2 regions of the Streptomyces sp. NPDC053665 genome follow, and region 2 is predicted to be linked to the other one. Evidence: riboswitches for the same ligand, from Rfam matches in the RefSeq annotation. Region 2 holds a riboswitch; the other holds the start of a gene.

Region 1 (8,653 bases), on a different contig from region 2:
GATCCGCTTCCTGGAGTCGGAGGGCCTCATCGAACCGCAGCGGACCCCCTCGGGGTACCGCAAGTTCAGCGCCCGGGACGTGGAGCGCCTCGGGCACGTCCTGAGGATGCAGCGCGACCACTACCTGCCCCTGAAGGTCATCCGGGAGCACCTGGAGGCCATGGAGCGGGGTGAGGCCGTCCAGCTGCCCGTCGTGGGCCGTCAGCGCGACGGGGAGCCGGTGCCCGAGACGTCCGAGGGGCCGACGGCGGCCCGGATCGGGCGTGCCGAGCTGCTCGCCGCCGCCGGCATCGAGGAGCAGGAGCTCCAGGAGTGGGAGTCCTACGGGCTGCTCACTCCACTGGAGGACGGGACCTTCGACGCCGAGGCGGTGACGGTCGCGGAGCTGGTCGGAGAGCTGGGGCGGTTCGGGATCGAGCCCCGGCACCTGCGGGCGATGAAGGCCGCCGCCGACCGTGAGGCGGGGCTCGTGGACCAGGTGGTGGCCCCGCTGAGGCGGCACCGCAACCCGCAGACCAGGGCGCACGCGGAGGCCCGGACGAAGGAGCTGGCGGGACTCACGGTGAAGCTGCACGCCGCTCTGGTGCGGACGGCGCTCGGCGTGCGGCAGCCCTGACGGGCGGGACGCCGGGGCCGGGACAGGGCGCCCGATCCGGGCCCGACTACCCAAACATCCCGGGCACGGCCTAGGGTTGCTGTGTGAACGAGCTCGATGTCGTAGGTGTCCGGGTGGAAATGCCCTCCAACCAACCGATCGTGCTGCTGCGTGAAGTGGGAGGCGACCGTTACCTCCCCATCTGGATCGGACCGGGGGAGGCGACGGCGATCGCCTTCGCCCAGCAGGGCATGGCTCCGGCGCGACCGCTGACCCACGACCTGTTCAAGGACGTGCTGGAGGCCGTCGGCCAGGAGCTCACGGAAGTGCGCATCACGGACCTGCGTGAGGGCGTCTTCTACGCGGAGCTGGTCTTCGCCAGCGGTGTCGAGGTGAGTGCCCGCCCCTCCGACGCCATAGCGCTCGCGCTGCGCACCGGCACGCCGATCTACGGCAGTGACACGGTGCTCGACGACGCCGGCATCGCGATCCCGGACGAGCAGGAGGACGAGGTCGAGAAGTTCCGCGAGTTCCTCGACCAGATCTCTCCGGAGGACTTCGGCAGCAGCAGCCAGTGAGGCTTACGGAGGCTGATCCGCACAGCTGTGCGCGGCGGGCGAAATGCCCGCATGTGCCGGAGGCGTGTGAGAGCGTCATACCGGTCGCCGCGAGGGCATTCGGCTAGCCTTTCCCCGCGGAGGGGCACGGGAAACCACTCTCAGGGTGATTATCACTCGGCGTGGCGAGTGTGGCGATCGTTGACGCACCCCGGGTGACTGCCTACCGTCGAGAAGGCAGGTCAAGGACGGAGGTCGGCGTGAGAAGCAGCGGCGGCGGTACGGCCGGGGGCGGCCCCGAGCGCAGTCTCAGGGCGAGCGGTCCGTACCCTCCCCCCGGCTCACGGCTCCGCGCGAGCGGGGCGTGTCCCCAGCCCGACAGTGCGGCCGACCACGCTGCGCAGCGACCCGTGGCGGTGCCGAGCAGCGGAGGGACGACGTCCATGGCGTCCGAGCAGATCGGTTACCGCGGCCCCACGGCCTGCGCGGCGGCCGGCATCACCTACCGGCAACTGGACTACTGGGCCCGCACGGGGCTCGTGGAGCCGAGTGTGCGCCCCGCGTACGGGTCCGGGACGCAGCGGCTGTACAGCTTCCGGGACGTGGTCGTCCTGAAGATCGTCAAGCGGTTCCTCGACACCGGGGTCTCGCTGCAGAACATCCGCACGGCGGTGCAGCACCTCAGGGAGCGCGGCTTCAGCGACCTGGAGCGGATGACGCTGATGAGCGACGGCGCCACGGTCTACGAGTGCACCTCCCCCGACGAGGTCCACGCGCTGCTGCAAGGGGGCCAGGGGGTCTTCGGGATCGCCGTGGGCGTCGTGTGGCGGGACGTGGAGAGCGCCCTGTCCCAGCTGCACGGGGAGCGCGTCGACACTGGGGAGACGCTGATCGGCTCCAACCCGGCGGACGAGCTGGCCCGGCGGCGCAACCGCGCGGTCTGAGCGGTCCCGGGCCTCCGGGGCGCCTGGGCAGGGCATTGTCAGTGCGGTAGGGCAGCATCGGAGATGTGAGAACCGCGCCCACGATCCTGCATCTCGACATGGATGCCTTCTTCGCCTCGGTGGAGCAGGCATCCAAACCGAGTCTGCGCGGGAAGGCCGTGGTCGTGGGCGGGCTGGGACCCCGGGGCGTCGTGGCGACCGCCTCGTACGAGGCCCGGGTCTTCGGGGTGCATTCGGCGATGCCCATGGGGCAGGCCCGGCGGCTGGCGCCCCACGCCGCCTATCTCGTGCCGCGCTTCATGTTCTACCGCTCCATCAGCGAGCGGGCCATGGAGCTGCTGCGGGCCCTGTCGCCGCTCGTGGAGCCCCTGAGCCTGGACGAGGCGTTCGTCGATCTGGAGGCCGGGGGAAGGGCCTGGGACGAGCGCTCCGCGCGGCTGGTCGGGGCGCAGCTGCGGGCCGACATCCGCGCCGCCACGGGCCTCACCGGGTCGGTGGGGCTGGCCGCCTCGAAGATGCTCGCGAAGATCGCCTCCGAGCAGGCCAAGCCGGACGGCCTGGTGGTGATCGAGCCGGGGACCGAGCGGGCGATGCTCGGCCCGATGTCCGTGCGGATCCTGCCGGGGGTGGGCCCGGCGACCGGCGACCACCTGCGGCGGGCCGGCATCACCACGGTCGGGGAGATCGTCGAGGCGGGTGAGGACGAACTGGTCCGGCTGCTGGGGAAGGCCCATGGGCACGGCCTGTACGCCATGGCCCTCGCCCGGGACGACCGGCCCGTGGTCGCCGAGCGGGAGGCCAAGTCGGTGTCCGTGGAGGACACCTACGACGTGGACATCCACGACCGGACCAGGGTGGGCCTGGAGGTGCAGCGGCTCGCCGACCGGTGCGTGCGCAGACTGCGGGGAGCCGGGCTGTCGGGACGGACCATCGTGCTGAAGGTGCGGCGCTACGACTTCTCGACCCTCACCCGCTCCGAGACGCTGCGCGGCCCCACGGACGACCCGGCGGTGGTCAGGGAGGCGGCGGCCCGGCTGCTGGACTCCGTCGACACCACGGGCGGAGTGCGGCTGCTCGGAGTGGGCGTCACCGGTCTCGCCGACTACACGCAGGAGGACCTGTTCGCGCAGGCGGCCGGGGAGCGGGCGGAGACGGACGGACCGGCCGAGGAGCGTGCCGCCGTACCGGCCGAGGAGCAGCCGCCGTCGCCGGCCGAGCGGCGCTGGCCCGCCGGGCACGACGTGCGTCACGCCGAGTTCGGGCACGGGTGGGTGCAGGGCAGCGGCCTGGGGCGGGTCACCGTCCGGTTCGAGACGCCCGACTCGGGGCCGGGGCGGGTGCGCACCTTCCGTGTCGACGACCCCCTGCTGGAGCCGGCGGATCCGCTGCCGCTGGTGTTATGCGGACCCGAGGGTGGCGGGGCCGCGCCGGTGCGGGACGGCGAGGAGTGCGGGGGAGCGGCCGCGGGGGAGGGCTGTGCGGCTGCCGGGCCGGAGGGCCGGCCGTCCGGGGCCGTGCGGGCGTAGGGCGGCGGGCCCGGGGCGCTGCCCGGGCCGGGCGCTGCTCAGGCCTTCGTCTCGTCCGTGCCCGCCAGCCTGCCGAAGTCGCGGTCCGGGAGCGGGGGCGGGGCGGCGATGTCCAGACCGTAGTGGTGGTAGAGCTGGAGTTCCTGCTCCGGGGAGAGGTGGCGGCCCACGCCGAAGTCGGGGGCGTCCTTGATGAGGGCGCGTTCGAAGGGCACGTGCAGCGCGCCCTCGATCAGCTCGCTGGGCTCGAGCGGGACGAACGCGTCCCTGCTGAACAGACCGGTGCGTATCGCCGCCCACTCCGGCTCGCCCGTGGCGTCGTCGAGGTACACCTCGTCGATGGTGCCGATCCTGGTGCCGTTGCGGTCGAACGCCTTGCGGCCGATCAGACTGCGCGGATCGATGTCGGTACGCACGGGCCCTCCACATGGTCGCAAGTCACCTGTAGACCTAACAAAACGGTACAAGCGGGGATGCGGCCACTCGAAGGCTCGTGCGTTGACCTCGCTGGTACGCTGACAGCGGCTGCTGACCCCGTGCGGGAGAGTCCTCCAGACACCATCGGAGGCGCCGAAGGAGCAAATCCTCCCCGGAATCTCTCAGGCACACGTACCGCACGGACGAGGTCACTCTGGAAAGCAGGGCGGGTGTCGACGGCTTCCGCTCTCACCGACGGTGAAAACCGGACGCCTTCGGGCGATCCGGTGAAGCTCTCAGGTTGAGATGACAGAGGGGGAGGCCGTCCGGGTACCCGCGCCGTGGTGCCCCTCGCAGGTCGCGTCAGACCAGGAGGCCTCCGCAATGACCGCCCACCGCATTCCGCTCTCCGAACTCGAAGAGGCAGTTCCCTTCGAGCAGCGTCACATCGGGCCCGACCACGAGGCCTGTGCCAAGATGCTGGCCCACGTCGGCTACGGCTCGCTGGACGAGCTGACGGCCGCCGCGGTCCCGGCCGTGATCAAGAGCGCCGAGGCGCTGGACCTGCCGGGCGCCCGCAGCGAGGCCGAGGTGATCGCCGAGCTGCGTTCCCTCGCCGACCGCAACCAGGTCCTCGGTTCGATGATCGGCCTGGGCTACTACGGCACCCACACGCCGCCCGTCGTGCTGCGCAACGTCATGGAGAACCCGTCCTGGTACACGGCCTACACGCCGTACCAGCCGGAGATCTCGCAGGGCCGGCTCGAGGCGCTGCTGAACTTCCAGACCATGGTCGCCGACCTGACCGGACTGCCGACCTCGGGCGCCTCGCTGCTCGACGAGGGCACCGCGGCCGCCGAGGCCATGGCCCTGTCGCGGCGCCTGGGCAAGAACAAGAAGGGCCTGTTCCTGGTCGACGCGGACGCGCTGCCGCAGACCATCGCGGTCATCGAGACCCGGGCCGAACCGGCCGGGGTCGAGGTCGTCGTGGCCGACCTCGGTGACGGCATCCCCGCCGAGATCGCCGAACGCGAGATCAACGGCGTACTGATCCAGTACCCGGGTGCCTCCGGAGCCGTGCGGGACATCAAGCTCGTCATCGACCAGGCGCACGAGCTCGGGGCCCTCGTCACCGTCGCCGCCGACCTGCTCGCGCTGACGCTGCTGAAGTCCCCGGGCGAGCTCGGTGCGGACATCGCGGTCGGCACGACGCAGCGCTTCGGCGTCCCCATGGGCTTCGGCGGTCCGCACGCCGGCTACATGGCCGTCCAGGACAAGATGGCGCGCAGCCTGCCCGGGCGGCTCGTCGGCGTGTCCGTCGACGTCGACGGGAACCGGGCCTACCGGCTGGCGCTGCAGACCCGTGAGCAGCACATCCGCCGGGAGAAGGCCACCAGCAACATCTGCACCGCGCAGGTGCTGCTCGCCGTCATGGCCGGCATGTACGCCGTCTACCACGGCCCCGACGGCCTCAAGGGCATCGCGCAGCGCACCCACCGGTACGCCACCGTCCTCGCCGCCGGGCTCGCGAACGGCGGCGTCGAGGTCGTGCACGGCTCGTACTTCGACACCGTGACCGCGCGGGTCGAGGGCCGGGCCGCCGACGTCGTGGCCGCCGCCCGGGACAACGGGGTCAACCTGCGCCTCGTCGACGCCGACCACGTCTCCGTCGCCTGCGACGAGACCACCACCCGCGCCCAGCTGCGCGCCGTTTGGGCGGCCTTCGGCGTCGAGGGCAGTGTGGAGACCCTGGACGCCGCCGCCGAGGACGTCCTCCCGGCCGCCGTGCTGCGCACCGACGACTACCTGACCCACCCCGTCTTCCACCAGCACCGCTCGGAAACGGCCATGCTGCGCTACCTGCGCAAGCTGGCCGACCGGGACTACGCGCTCGACCGCGGCATGATCCCGCTGGGCTCCTGCACCATGAAGCTCAACGCGACCACGGAGATGGAGCCGGTCACCTGGCCCGAGTTCGGGCAGCTGCACCCCTTCGCTCCCGCCGAGCAGGCCGCGGGGTACCTCACCCTCATCCACGAGCTCGAGGACCGCCTCGCCGAGGTCACCGGCTACGACAAGGTCTCCCTGCAGCCCAACGCCGGTTCGCAGGGCGAGCTGGCCGGTCTGCTCGCCGTCCGCGGCTACCACCGCGCCAACGGCGACGAGCAGCGCACCATCTGCCTGATCCCGTCGTCCGCGCACGGCACCAACGCGGCCAGCGCCGTGATGGCCGGCATGAAGGTCGTCGTCGTGAAGACCGCCGAGGACGGCGAGATCGACGTCGAGGACCTGCGGGCGAAGATCGAGCAGTACCGCGACCAGCTGGCCGTGCTCATGATCACCTACCCGTCCACCCACGGGGTGTTCGAGGAGCACGTCGCCGACATCTGCGCGCAGGTGCACGAGGCGGGCGGCCAGGTCTACGTCGACGGGGCCAACCTCAACGCGCTCGTCGGCCTCGCCAAGCCCGGGCACTTCGGCGGCGACGTCTCGCACCTGAACCTGCACAAGACGTTCTGCATCCCGCACGGCGGCGGCGGTCCGGGCGTCGGCCCGGTGGCGGTGCGCGAGCACCTCGCGCCGTACCTGCCGAACCACCCGCTCCAGCCCGAGGCCGGTCCCGAGACGGGCGTCGGACCCATCTCGGCGGCTCCCTGGGGCTCGGCCGGCATCCTGCCCATCTCGTGGGCCTACGTCCGGCTCATGGGCGGTGAGGGGCTGAAGCGCGCCACGCAGGTGGCCGTCCTCAGCGCCAACTACATCGCCAAGCGGCTGGAGCCGCACTACCCGGTGCTCTACACCGGCCCGGGCGGGCTCGTGGCGCACGAGTGCATCATCGACCTGCGTCCGCTGACCAAGGCGACCGGTGTGAGCGTCGACGACGTGGCCAAGCGGCTGATCGACTACGGCTTCCACGCGCCGACGATGTCGTTCCCCGTGGCCGGGACGCTGATGATCGAGCCGACCGAGTCGGAGGACCTGGCCGAGCTCGACCGGTTCTGCGAGGCGATGATCGCCATCCGCGCGGAGATCGAGAAGGTCGGCTCCGGCGCCTGGCCCGCGGAGGACAACCCGCTGCGCGGTGCCCCGCACACCGCCGGTGCCCTCGCCGGCGCGTGGGAGCACGCCTACAGCCGCGAGGAGGCCGTGTTCCCGGCCGGGGTGTCGGCCGCCGACAAGTACTGGCCGCCGGTCCGCCGCATCGACCAGGCCTACGGCGACCGCAACCTGGTCTGCTCGTGCCCGCCGCTGGACGCGTACGAGGACTGATCCGGCCGGCCGGACCACACGGTTCCAGGGAGGGGCTCCGCGGGTGCGGGGCCCCTCCCGGCATGTCGGATGCCGGCCGCCCCGGCGGGACGGACCCGGTGAGGGAGACCGCCGGTCCGGGTGTCACGCCGGGTAGGCGTGGGTCTGCGTCGCCTTGACCGCCGCCCACACCGGTGCCCCGGGGTGCAGATCGAGTTCCGCCGCCGCCACCGTGGTCAGGTCGGCGGTGAGGGGGAGTTCGCCGGTGAGGTCGGCGCGGATCTGGTCGCCGTGCGTCTCCAGCCCGGCGACCTCGCAGCGCCACAGGTTGCGGGCGCTGGAGCCGGCCGGGCGCTCGCGGTACAGCGTCACCGCGCCCGGCGGGAACGCCACGAAGACCGGCCCGGACAGCTCCTCGGTGGTGGTGAGGGCGGGGCCCGCGGAGAGCCGGACGGTGTGGCCCTCGGCCCGGCCCCGGTAGAGGTTGAGGCCGACGAGCCGGGCGATGTAGTCGGTCCGGGGGTGGCGGGCGATGTCCGCGGGCGTGCCCTCCTGGACGACCGCCCCGTCCTCGACGACGACCAGGCGGTCGGCCAGCACCATGGCGTCCAGCGGGTCGTGGGTGACCAGCACGGCCACGGCCTCGAACGCGGCGAGGTGCCGGCGCAGCTGGGCGCGCACCTCCAGCCGGGTCCGGGCGTCGAGGGCGGCCAGCGGCTCGTCCAGGAGCAGCAGGCGGGGCTCCGTCGCCAGGGCCCGGGCCAGGGCCACGCGCTGGGCCTGGCCCCCGGAGAGACGGCGGGGTTTGACCCCGGCGTGGTCCGCGAGGCCCATGCGGTCCAGCCACTCGGCGGCCCGGGCTCGGGCCTCGGCCTTGCCGGCGCCCCGGCAGCGCGGGCCGAAGGCCACGTTGTCCAGGGCGGTCAGGTGCGGGAACAGCAGGTAGTCCTGGAAGACGACGCCCACGGGCCGGGCCTCGGGCGGCGAGCCGTCCAGCGCCGTGCCGTCCAGACGCAGATGCCCGGAGGTGAGGGGGACGAGGCCCGCCAGCGCGCGCAGGGCGGTCGTCTTTCCGGCGCCGTTCGGGCCGAGCAGGGCCACGACGTCGCCCGGGGCGGCGGCCAGCGTGACGTCCAGCCGGAACCCGCCCCGGTCGACGAGGAGACGGGCGTCGAGCCCTTGGAGGGGGCGCCTGGGCGTGTCGTCGTCGGGACCGGTCATGGGTGTGTCGTCCAGAGGTCGGAGGGGCCGTCGTCGGGCAGTCGGCGATCGGCCCGGTGGGGGGAGCGCGCCCGGCCGCGCGTGCGGGGGGTCACGACGCCGTCATCCACCGGTCGCGCAGGGCCGCCAGCACGGCGATGGACA
Region 2 (8,653 bases):
CCGCCCCAGCCGCCCTTGGGCGCGAGCAGCGCCGGGTCGATGAGGTCCTGGTTGAACTTGTTGGGATCGAGGCCGAAGACCCACTGGATCGGCTTCGAGAGGATCGCCATCAGCACGAGCAGGATGACGACGACGCCTCCCGCCATCGCCACCTTGTCCCGCTTGAAGCGCATCCAGGCGATCTGGGTGAGCGAACGCCCCTCGATCTGGCTCTTCTTGACCCCGGAGAGCACGGCCTCGGGCTGTGCTCCGGCTTCCGCCCCGGTGGTCTCGATCGGTGCGGTCACGGTGCGATTGACCCCTCTCGGGCCGGCGATCGCCGACCCCCTGGCTGCCGCTGTAGCGGTGTTGTTTGTCTCGTACACGCGACCGACCGGTCCGTGTCTTGCCGGGAGTCTTCAACGCTTTGGCGATCTGTTGCCAGACTTGGCGGTGAATGGATGCGTAAACGTGATGCTGTCTGGGGGGTTCCGTTATCCGGACAGCGGGTAGCGGGGGTCGGACGCGGCGTAGTAGGGGGATTTTAGGGCGAACCCACCCGTACTGCTCTCATCTACGCGCGGAGAGGTGAGCTTCCTTCACCTTCTGAACGGGGTCGGCGGCAGGCCCGCCGGGGCCTCAGAACCTGCCCTGCGCGGGAGGGTAGCCGTAGCCGGACGCGGGGGCCTGGACGGGGGCGGTGGCGTGCGCCTCGCGGTCGTAGAAGGGGCGCGCCTTGGCCCGCAGCCACATGGCGACCGGGTCGTGCTCGTCCGACATGGCGACCGTCGAGACGGGCAGCCCGTCCGGCACGGCGCCGAGGGACTGCTGCATCATCGCGCGTACGGCGTCCACGGCCGGCGGCGAGGTGTCGTACACGTCCAGCCCGATGGCGAGGTACGGCGCGCCGAGCGCGGGCTGCACCCAGGCGCGGCGCAGGGAGCGGACGGCCGGGGTGCGGTGGGCGTTCTGCGCGAGCAGGGCGTAGAACTGGGGGATCTCGATGGCCGGTTCCGACAGCCGCAGCGGACCGGCCGGCTGGCGGTCCAGGCCCGTGGCGATCCGGCGCAGGTCGAGCCAGGGGATGCCGAGGCCGCCGCCGGGGGCGTGCGGGTTGAGCCAGAGGCCGTAGTGGTCGGGGTAGAGGGCACGGGCCACGTCGAGCCCGTCGATCACCTCGTAGGAGCGGTTCCAGCCGCTGGCGGACAGCTCCTGGGCGGAGGTGACGCACGGCGCGTAGCCGTGGCCGTCGACCTCCATCTTCCCGTACTGGGCGTCCGGGGAGCCGGCCTGGCCGTGCCACAGGAGCATCCAGATCTGGCCGGTGTGCGGGGTCGCGAGCGCGCGCAGGAGTGCCTCGTAGGCGTCGTAGCGCCCGGGCGTGACCTGGCGCAGCATGTGCTCGACCTGTCCGGCCGCGGCCGTGCCGCTCGCGCTCACCTTTACCGCCCCTTCGTACAACGCCTCGACCGTGACCTAGCTTAAGCCCGCCCACCGGCTCGGGACTTGCCCGCGCGCGGCGGTACGGGCGCGGGCGGTGGTCCGCCGGGCCGCCGTGCCGGCCGCTACCGCTGGTAGAAGGGCCGGACCCGCTCCCTCATCCAGGTGCCCACCGGGTCCTCCGTGACGTCCAGGAGCACCAGGTTGACCGGCCAGGGGGTGGGGACGGCGGTGACGGCCCGGGTGAGCGCCTCCAGGGGCAGGGCGCGCAGGTCGCCCTCCCACGAGGAGAGTTCGACGCCCACGAACATCACGGGGTCGGCGGTCTCGATCGCGGCGAGGCAGCGGCGGGCGGTGACGACGACACCGACGGCCTCGAACTCGGCCGAGGCGGCGGCGAGGAAGTCCACCGGGTCGTCCTGCCAGTCGGGTTCGAAGAGGCGGACGCGGCCGCCGCCCGCGGGCCCGTCGAGCGGGGTGCGCCCGGCCCGGCACAGCTCGGCGACGGCGGGGGGCGGCAGGGGTATGCCGACCACGCCGCCGGGGTTGATCACGAGGCCGGCGTGCGGGGGCAGTCCGCGGGCGAACTCCACGGCGGGGGCGATCGTGTACGACATGTGCGCGCCGGCGGCGAGGCGGAACTGCTCCTCCGAGCTGAACACGGGCACGTACGCCTGGCCGTCGATCTCGACGGCCGGCAGGTCGAGGGGGCCGCTGTGCGGGCCGCCGCCGTTGGGCAGCGGGACCCAGACGAAGCTCCGCCCGAGCACCTCGACGATCCGGCCGCCGGCCGCGGGTCCGGCGCCCAGGGAGGCCGAGAGGACCTCCTCCAGCTCGTTGCCGGGCCATCCTCCGGTCGGATGGGTCTGCGTGTGCGCCGGGAAGCCGGCTGGGAACTCCGCCGGAACGTCCATGTCCTACCGCCTGCCTCGAGCCACTGCCAGTGCCGTCAGCAGGCTAACGGTTTGGGGGATCTCCGTGCGGGGCCCTCCGGGGGTGGGGCGGTTGGGGGTGGGTGTGTGCCCCGGGGGGGGCAAGAGCGCGGGGGTGACCGGGGTCGGTTGTCCCACCCGGGGGGACGGGCCGGGTCGGGGTGGGTCGGGTGACCGTGCGTGCGGGCAGGCTCGGTGGTCGGCTGCGGGTTGTCGGGGGCTGGTCGCGCAGTTCCCCGCGCCCCTAGAGGGCCAGGGCCGGTGGGTGGGTGCGGGTTGTCGGGGGCTGGTCGCGCCGTTCCCCGCGCCCCTGGAGGGCCAGGGCCGGTGGGTGGGTGCGGGTTGTCGGGGGCTGGTCGCGCCGTTCCCCGCGCCCCTGGAAGGCGGGGGCCGGTGGGTGGGTGCGGGTTGTCGGGGGTTGCTCGTGCAGTTCCCCGCGCCCCTGAAGGGCGGGAGGGGGCTGGGGGTCAGGGGGTGAAGGTGATGCGGTGGAGGGTTGCCGCTGTGGTGCGGTCGGTCAGGGTGGCCGAGGCGCAGCCTCGTGGGAGGCGGCCGTGCTCCACCGCGCGCAGCAGGCGGTCCGTGGCCGCGCGGTGGCGGCGGAAGGCGTAGCGGGAGACGCCGCGGCCCCGGTCGCGCTGGCCGGCCAGGGCCTGCTGCGGCGTGACGTCGAGGAGGAGCAGGTGCAGGGCGCCGCCCCGGCGGCGTGCCTCGCGGGCGATCCAGCGGCGCACCCACGCCTGGGTGCCGCAGTCGTGCACCACGAGTCCTTCGCCGGTGCGCAGGGCGCGGCGCAGCCCGGCGTAGTGGGAGAGGCGGACCAGCGGGCGGTAGACCCCGTAGGGCAGGAAGCGGGGCACGCGGCGCTCCCAGCGGTCGCGGGCGTCCTGGGAGTCGACGCGCCGGCCCGGGACGGCGCGCCGCATCAGCGTGGACTTGCCGCTGCCGGGCAGCCCGGTGACCACGACGACGTCGCGGGAGCCGAACACCAGCGTGCGGGGACCGCGCCCGGCGCGCTCGCGCAGGTCACGGACGGTGGGCGCCGGCACCGGGCCCCGGGCCGCCCGGGCCGGCACCGCCGGCTGCCCGGGCAACGCGATGCCCGTGGTCGCGGCGTACGCCCTGGTCCTGTTCACCGTGATCGTCCTCCCCTGGAGCCAGGTACGCCGGTACCGTCCCCGCCGAGTGTAAAGAGAAGGTAATGCCGCAGGCCTCTCATTTCGGTCCGGTTCCTGCAACAGGGCTGCCACAGCTCTCCGGGCCCGGCGCGCGGGACGGCGCACTTGCTGAGAAAGGTCCCCCTGCCGCGCCGGAAGGATGCGTGCAATGATGTGCGCGCCAACTGCATACCGGCCGTTTGAATCCGCGCGGGAGAGTTCCCAGCACCGCTGACGCTGGGGCGCCGAAGGAGCAAGTCCCTCCCTTGAATCTCTCAGGCCCCGTTACCGCGCGGGCGAGGCACATCTGAAAAGCGGGCCGCTGCCAGGGCGGTCCCACCCAAGGTGCAAGCCATGGACCGGCGCGGTCATGGCGAACCTCTCAGGTTCCGATGACAGATGGGGAGGAACGACCTCGCCCCCGTCATCGCCTTGGGAGACGACCGACCGTGAGCAGTACAGGAGAACTCCGTCACACCGCGCTCGATGCCCTGCATCGTTCGCTCGGCGCGACGATGACCGACTTCGCCGGCTGGGACATGCCCCTGCGCTACGGCTCCGAGCGCGACGAGCACCTCGCCGTGCGCACCAGGGCCGGGCTGTTCGACCTCTCCCACATGGGCGAGATCACCGTCACCGGCCCGCAGGCCGCCGCCCTCCTCGACCACGCCCTGGTGGGCAACATCGGCGGTGTGAAGCCGGGCCGCGCCCGCTACACGATGATCTGCCGGGCCGACGGCGGCATCCTCGACGACCTGATCGTCTACCGGCTGGGCGAGACCGAGTTCATGGTCGTCGCCAACGCCTCGAACGCCCAGGCCGTCCTGGACGCGCTGACCGAGCGCGCCGCCGGCTTCGACGCCGAGGTGCGCGACGACCGGGACGCCTACGCGCTGATCGCCGTCCAGGGCCCTGAGTCCCCCGGGATCCTGAAGTCCCTGACCGACGCGGACCTCGACGGGCTGAAGTACTACGCCGGTCTGCCGGGCACCGTCGCCGGGGTCCCCGCCCTGATCGCCCGCACCGGCTACACCGGCGAGGACGGCTTCGAGCTGTTCGTGAAGCCGGAGCACGCCGTCGAGCTGTGGCAGGCGCTGACCGAGGCCGGCGAGGGCGCTGGCCTGGTCCCCTGCGGCCTGTCCTGCCGTGACACGCTCCGCCTGGAGGCGGGCATGCCGCTGTACGGGCACGAGCTGACCACCTCCCTGACGCCCTTCGACGCCGGTCTCGGCCGCGTGGTGAAGTTCGAGAAGGAGGGCGACTTCGTGGGCCGCGAGGCCCTGCGCGAGGCCGCCGCCCGGGCCGAGCAGAACCCGCCGCGCGTGCTCGTCGGCCTGGTCGCCGAGGGCCGCCGCGTCCCCCGCGCCGGATACGCCGTGGTCGCGGGCGGCGAGGTGATCGGCGAGGTCACCTCCGGCGCCCCCTCCCCCACCCTGGGCAAGCCGATCGCCATGGCCTACGTCGACGCCGCGCACGCCGCGCCCGGCACGCCCGGCGTGGGTGTGGACATCCGGGGCAGTCACGAGCCGTACGAGGTCGTGGCGCTGCCGTTCTACAAGCGGCAGAAGTAGACACTGGCCGTGGGCCGCCTGTGCGGCCCGGCCACCGTCACCCGGTTCACCAGCAGTCTCCCGTCCCCCTTTTTCACAGCACTCCCGCGCGTACAGGAGAATTCAGGCCATGAGCAACCCCCAGCAGCTGCGCTACAGCAAGGAGCACGAGTGGCTGTCGGCCGCCGAGGACGGCGTGTCGACGGTCGGCATCACGGAGCACGCGGCCAACGCGCTCGGCGACGTGGTCTTCGTCCAGCTCCCCGAGGTCGGTGACACGGTGTCCGCGGGCGAGACCTGCGGCGAACTGGAGTCGACCAAGTCGGTGTCCGACCTGTACTCGCCGGTCTCCGGTGAGATCACCGAGGTCAACGAGGACGTCGTGAACGACCCCTCGCTGGTGAACTCGGCCCCCTTCGAGGGCGGCTGGCTGTTCAAGGTGCGCGTCACGGACGAGCCGGGCGACCTGCTCTCCGCCGACGAGTACACCGCGTTCTCCGCCGGCTGAGGAGTCGTAGCCGTATGTCCGTCCTGAACACCCCCCTGCACGAGCTCGACCCGGCCGTGGCCGCCGCGGTCGACGCCGAGCTGCACCGTCAGCAGTCCACGCTCGAGATGATCGCCTCGGAGAACTTCGCCCCGGTCGCGGTCATGGAGGCGCAGGGCTCGGTCCTGACCAACAAGTACGCCGAGGGCTACCCGGGCCGCCGCTACTACGGCGGCTGCGAGCACGTCGACGTGGTCGAGCAGATCGCGATCGACCGCGTGAAGGAGCTGTTCGGCGCCGAGCACGCCAACGTGCAGCCGCACTCCGGCGCCCAGGCCAACGCGGCCGCCATGTTCGCGCTGCTCAAGCCGGGCGACACCATCATGGGCCTGAACCTCGCCCACGGCGGTCACCTGACCCACGGCATGAAGATCAACTTCTCCGGCAAGCTCTACGACGTCGTCGCCTACCACGTGGGCGACGACGGCCGGGTCGACATGGCCGAGGTCGAGCGGCTGGCCAAGGAGTCCCGGCCGAAGCTGATCGTGGCCGGCTGGTCGGCCTACCCGCGCCGGCTGGACTTCGCCGAGTTCCGCCGGATCGCGGACGAGGTCGGCGCGTACCTGATGGTCGACATGGCGCACTTCGCCGGGCTGGTCGCGGCCGGGCTGCACCCCAACCCGGTGCCGCACGCGCACGTGGTCACCACCACGACGCACAAGACCCTCGGCGGCCCGCGCGGCGGTGTGATCCTCTCCACGGCCGAGCTGGCCAAGAAGATCAACTCCGCCGTCTTCCCCGGTCAGCAGGGTGGCCCCCTGGAGCACGTGGTCGCCGCCAAGGCCGTCGCCTTCAAGGTCGCCGCCTCGGACGACTTCAAGGAGCGCCAGCGCCGTACGCTGGAGGGTGCCCGCATCCTGGCCGAGCGTCTGGTGAAGGACGACGTCCGGGCCGTGGGCGTGGACGTCCTGTCCGGCGGCACGGACGTGCACCTGGTCCTGGTCGACCTGCGCGACTCCGAGCTGGACGGGCAGCAGGCCGAGGACCGGCTCCACGAGATCGGCATCACCGTCAACCGCAACGCGATCCCGAACGACCCGCGTCCGCCGATGGTGACGTCCGGTCTGCGGATCGGCACCCCGGCCCTGGCCACCCGCGGCTTCGACGCCGAGGCCTTCACCGAGGTCGCCGACGTCATCGCCGAGGCGCTGAAGCCGTCGTACGACGCGGAGGCCCTCAAGGCCCGGGTGAAGGCCCTGGCCGACCGGCACCCGCTGTACCCGGGTCTGAACAAGTAACGAAGAAACCTTTCGGGCGCCGCGCCGGCCACAAGCGGGCGCGGCGCCCACCCCCTTGGCACCACCCCCGTAGTCAGGAGTTCCCCCGTGGCCATCTCGGTCTTCGACCTGTTCTCGATCGGCATCGGCCCGTCCAGCTCGCACACCGTCGGCCCGATGCGCGCGGCCGGCCTGTTCGTCCGGCGGCTGCGCAACGAGGAGCTCCTCGAGTCCGTGACCTCGGTCCGCGCGGAGCTGTACGGCTCGCTCGGCGCCACCGGCCACGGCCACGGCACGCCCAAGGCGGTCCTGCTCGGCCTGGAGGGCGACTCCCCGCGCACGGTGGACGTGGAGACCGCCGACGAGCGGGTGGAGGCGATCAGGACCGGCGGCCGGCTGAACCTGCTCGGCGAGCACGAGATCGCCTTCTCCTTCGACGACGACATGGTCCTGCACCGCCGCAAGGCCCTGCCGTACCACGCCAACGGCATGACGCTGTGGGCGTACGACGCCTCGGGCGCGGAGCTGCTGACGAAGACGTACTACTCGGTGGGCGGCGGGTTCGTCGTCGACGAGGACGCCGTCGGCGCGGACCGCATCAAGCTCGACGACACCGTGCTGAAGTACCCCTTCCGCACCGGTGACGAGCTGCTGCGCCTCACCGAGGAGACCGGCCTGTCCATCTCCGCGCTGATGCTGGAGAACGAGCGGGCCTGGCGCACCGAGGAGGAGATCCGCGCGGGACTGCTGGAGATCTGGCGCGTGATGCAGGCGTGCGTGGCGCGCGGCATGTCGCGTGAGGGCATCCTGCCCGGCGGTCTGAAGGTGCGCCGCCGGGCCGCCAACACCGCCCGCAAGCTGCGCTCCGAGGGCGACCCGCAGGCCCTGGCCATGGAGTGGATCACCCTCTACGCGATGGCCGTGAACGAGGAGAACGCGGCCGGCGGCCGGGTCGTCACGGCCCCCACGAACGGCGCGGCCGGCATCATCCCGGCGGTGCTGCACTACTACGTGAACTTCGTGCCGGGCGCCGACGAGGAGGGCGTGGTCCGCTTCCTGCTCGCCGCGGGCGCGATCGGCATGCTGTTCAAGGAGAACGCCTCGATCTCCGGCGCCGAGGTCGGCTGCCAGGGCGAGGTCGGCTCCGCCTGCTCGATGGCCGCGGGAGCCCTCGCGGAGGTCCTCGGCGGCTCGCCCGAGCAGGTCGAGAACGCGGCGGAGATCGGCATGGAGCACAATCTCGGGCTCACCTGCGACCCGGTCGGCGGGCTGGTCCAGATCCCGTGCATCGAGCGCAACGGCATGGCGGCGGTCAAGGCCGTCACCGCCGCGCGCATGGCGATGCGCGGCGACGGCTCCCACAAGGTGTCCCTGGACAAGGTCATCAAGACGATGAAGGACACCGGCGCCGACATGTCGGTCAAGTACAAGGAGACGGCCCGGGGCGGGCTGGCGGTGAACATCATCGAGTGCTGAGCGGGCCGGAGGGCACGGCCCGACCGCGTCTCACATCGCGAGAGGGCCGTACCGCGCAACAAGATGGCTGACATCGTTGTACGTGCCATGTTTCGCGCGTGAAAGACCGATCGATGTCCGCTCCTGCCTCCGGTTCAGCCCCGGCACCCGTCAACCCGCGCTCGCGCGTCCTCGTCGCCAGCCTCATCGGCACGACGATCGAGTTCTACGACTTCTACATCTACGCGACGGCCGCGGTGCTCGTCTTCCCGCAGCTGTTCTTCCCGAGCAGCGACCCGACCACCGCGCTGCTGTCGTCCTTCGCGGTCTTCGGCGCCGCGATGGTCGCCCGGCCGGTCGGGGCCGTCGTCTTCGG

What was found. A riboswitch is a leader RNA that binds a small molecule or an ion and turns the genes downstream of it on or off. The one in region 2 is predicted to bind glycine.
Region 1: another riboswitch for glycine. It lies ahead of gcvP (aminomethyl-transferring glycine dehydrogenase); the one in region 2 lies ahead of gcvT (glycine cleavage system aminomethyltransferase GcvT).

What each region holds. Positions count from the first base shown of each region.
Region 1 covers NZ_JBVJKK010000006.1:534,774-543,426, reverse strand. Annotated here, with positions in the region: gene ftsR (transcriptional regulator FtsR) at 1-616, shown strand, start outside; gene ACZ6ZN_RS25785 (bifunctional nuclease family protein) at 700-1,173, shown strand; gene ACZ6ZN_RS25780 (MerR family transcriptional regulator) at 1,413-2,096, shown strand; partial or broken gene ACZ6ZN_RS25775 (DNA polymerase IV) at 2,162-3,745, shown strand; gene ACZ6ZN_RS25770 (PRC-barrel domain-containing protein) at 3,661-4,038, opposite strand; glycine riboswitch at 4,152-4,247, shown strand; gene gcvP (aminomethyl-transferring glycine dehydrogenase) at 4,424-7,309, shown strand; gene ACZ6ZN_RS25760 (ABC transporter ATP-binding protein) at 7,433-8,509, opposite strand; gene ACZ6ZN_RS25755 (ABC transporter permease) at 8,601-8,653, opposite strand, start outside.
Region 2 covers NZ_JBVJKK010000012.1:24,536-33,188, reverse strand. Annotated here, with positions in the region: gene ACZ6ZN_RS32420 (ABC transporter permease) at 1-287, opposite strand, end outside; gene ACZ6ZN_RS32415 (enhanced serine sensitivity protein SseB C-terminal domain-containing protein) at 619-1,419, opposite strand; gene ACZ6ZN_RS32410 (enhanced serine sensitivity protein SseB) at 1,545-2,333, opposite strand; gene ACZ6ZN_RS32405 (AAA family ATPase) at 2,819-3,487, opposite strand; glycine riboswitch at 3,710-3,809, shown strand; glycine riboswitch at 3,810-3,917, shown strand; gene gcvT (glycine cleavage system aminomethyltransferase GcvT) at 3,958-5,079, shown strand; gene gcvH (glycine cleavage system protein GcvH) at 5,189-5,566, shown strand; gene glyA (serine hydroxymethyltransferase) at 5,581-6,843, shown strand; gene ACZ6ZN_RS32385 (L-serine ammonia-lyase) at 6,931-8,298, shown strand; gene ACZ6ZN_RS32380 (MFS transporter) at 8,412-8,653, shown strand, end outside.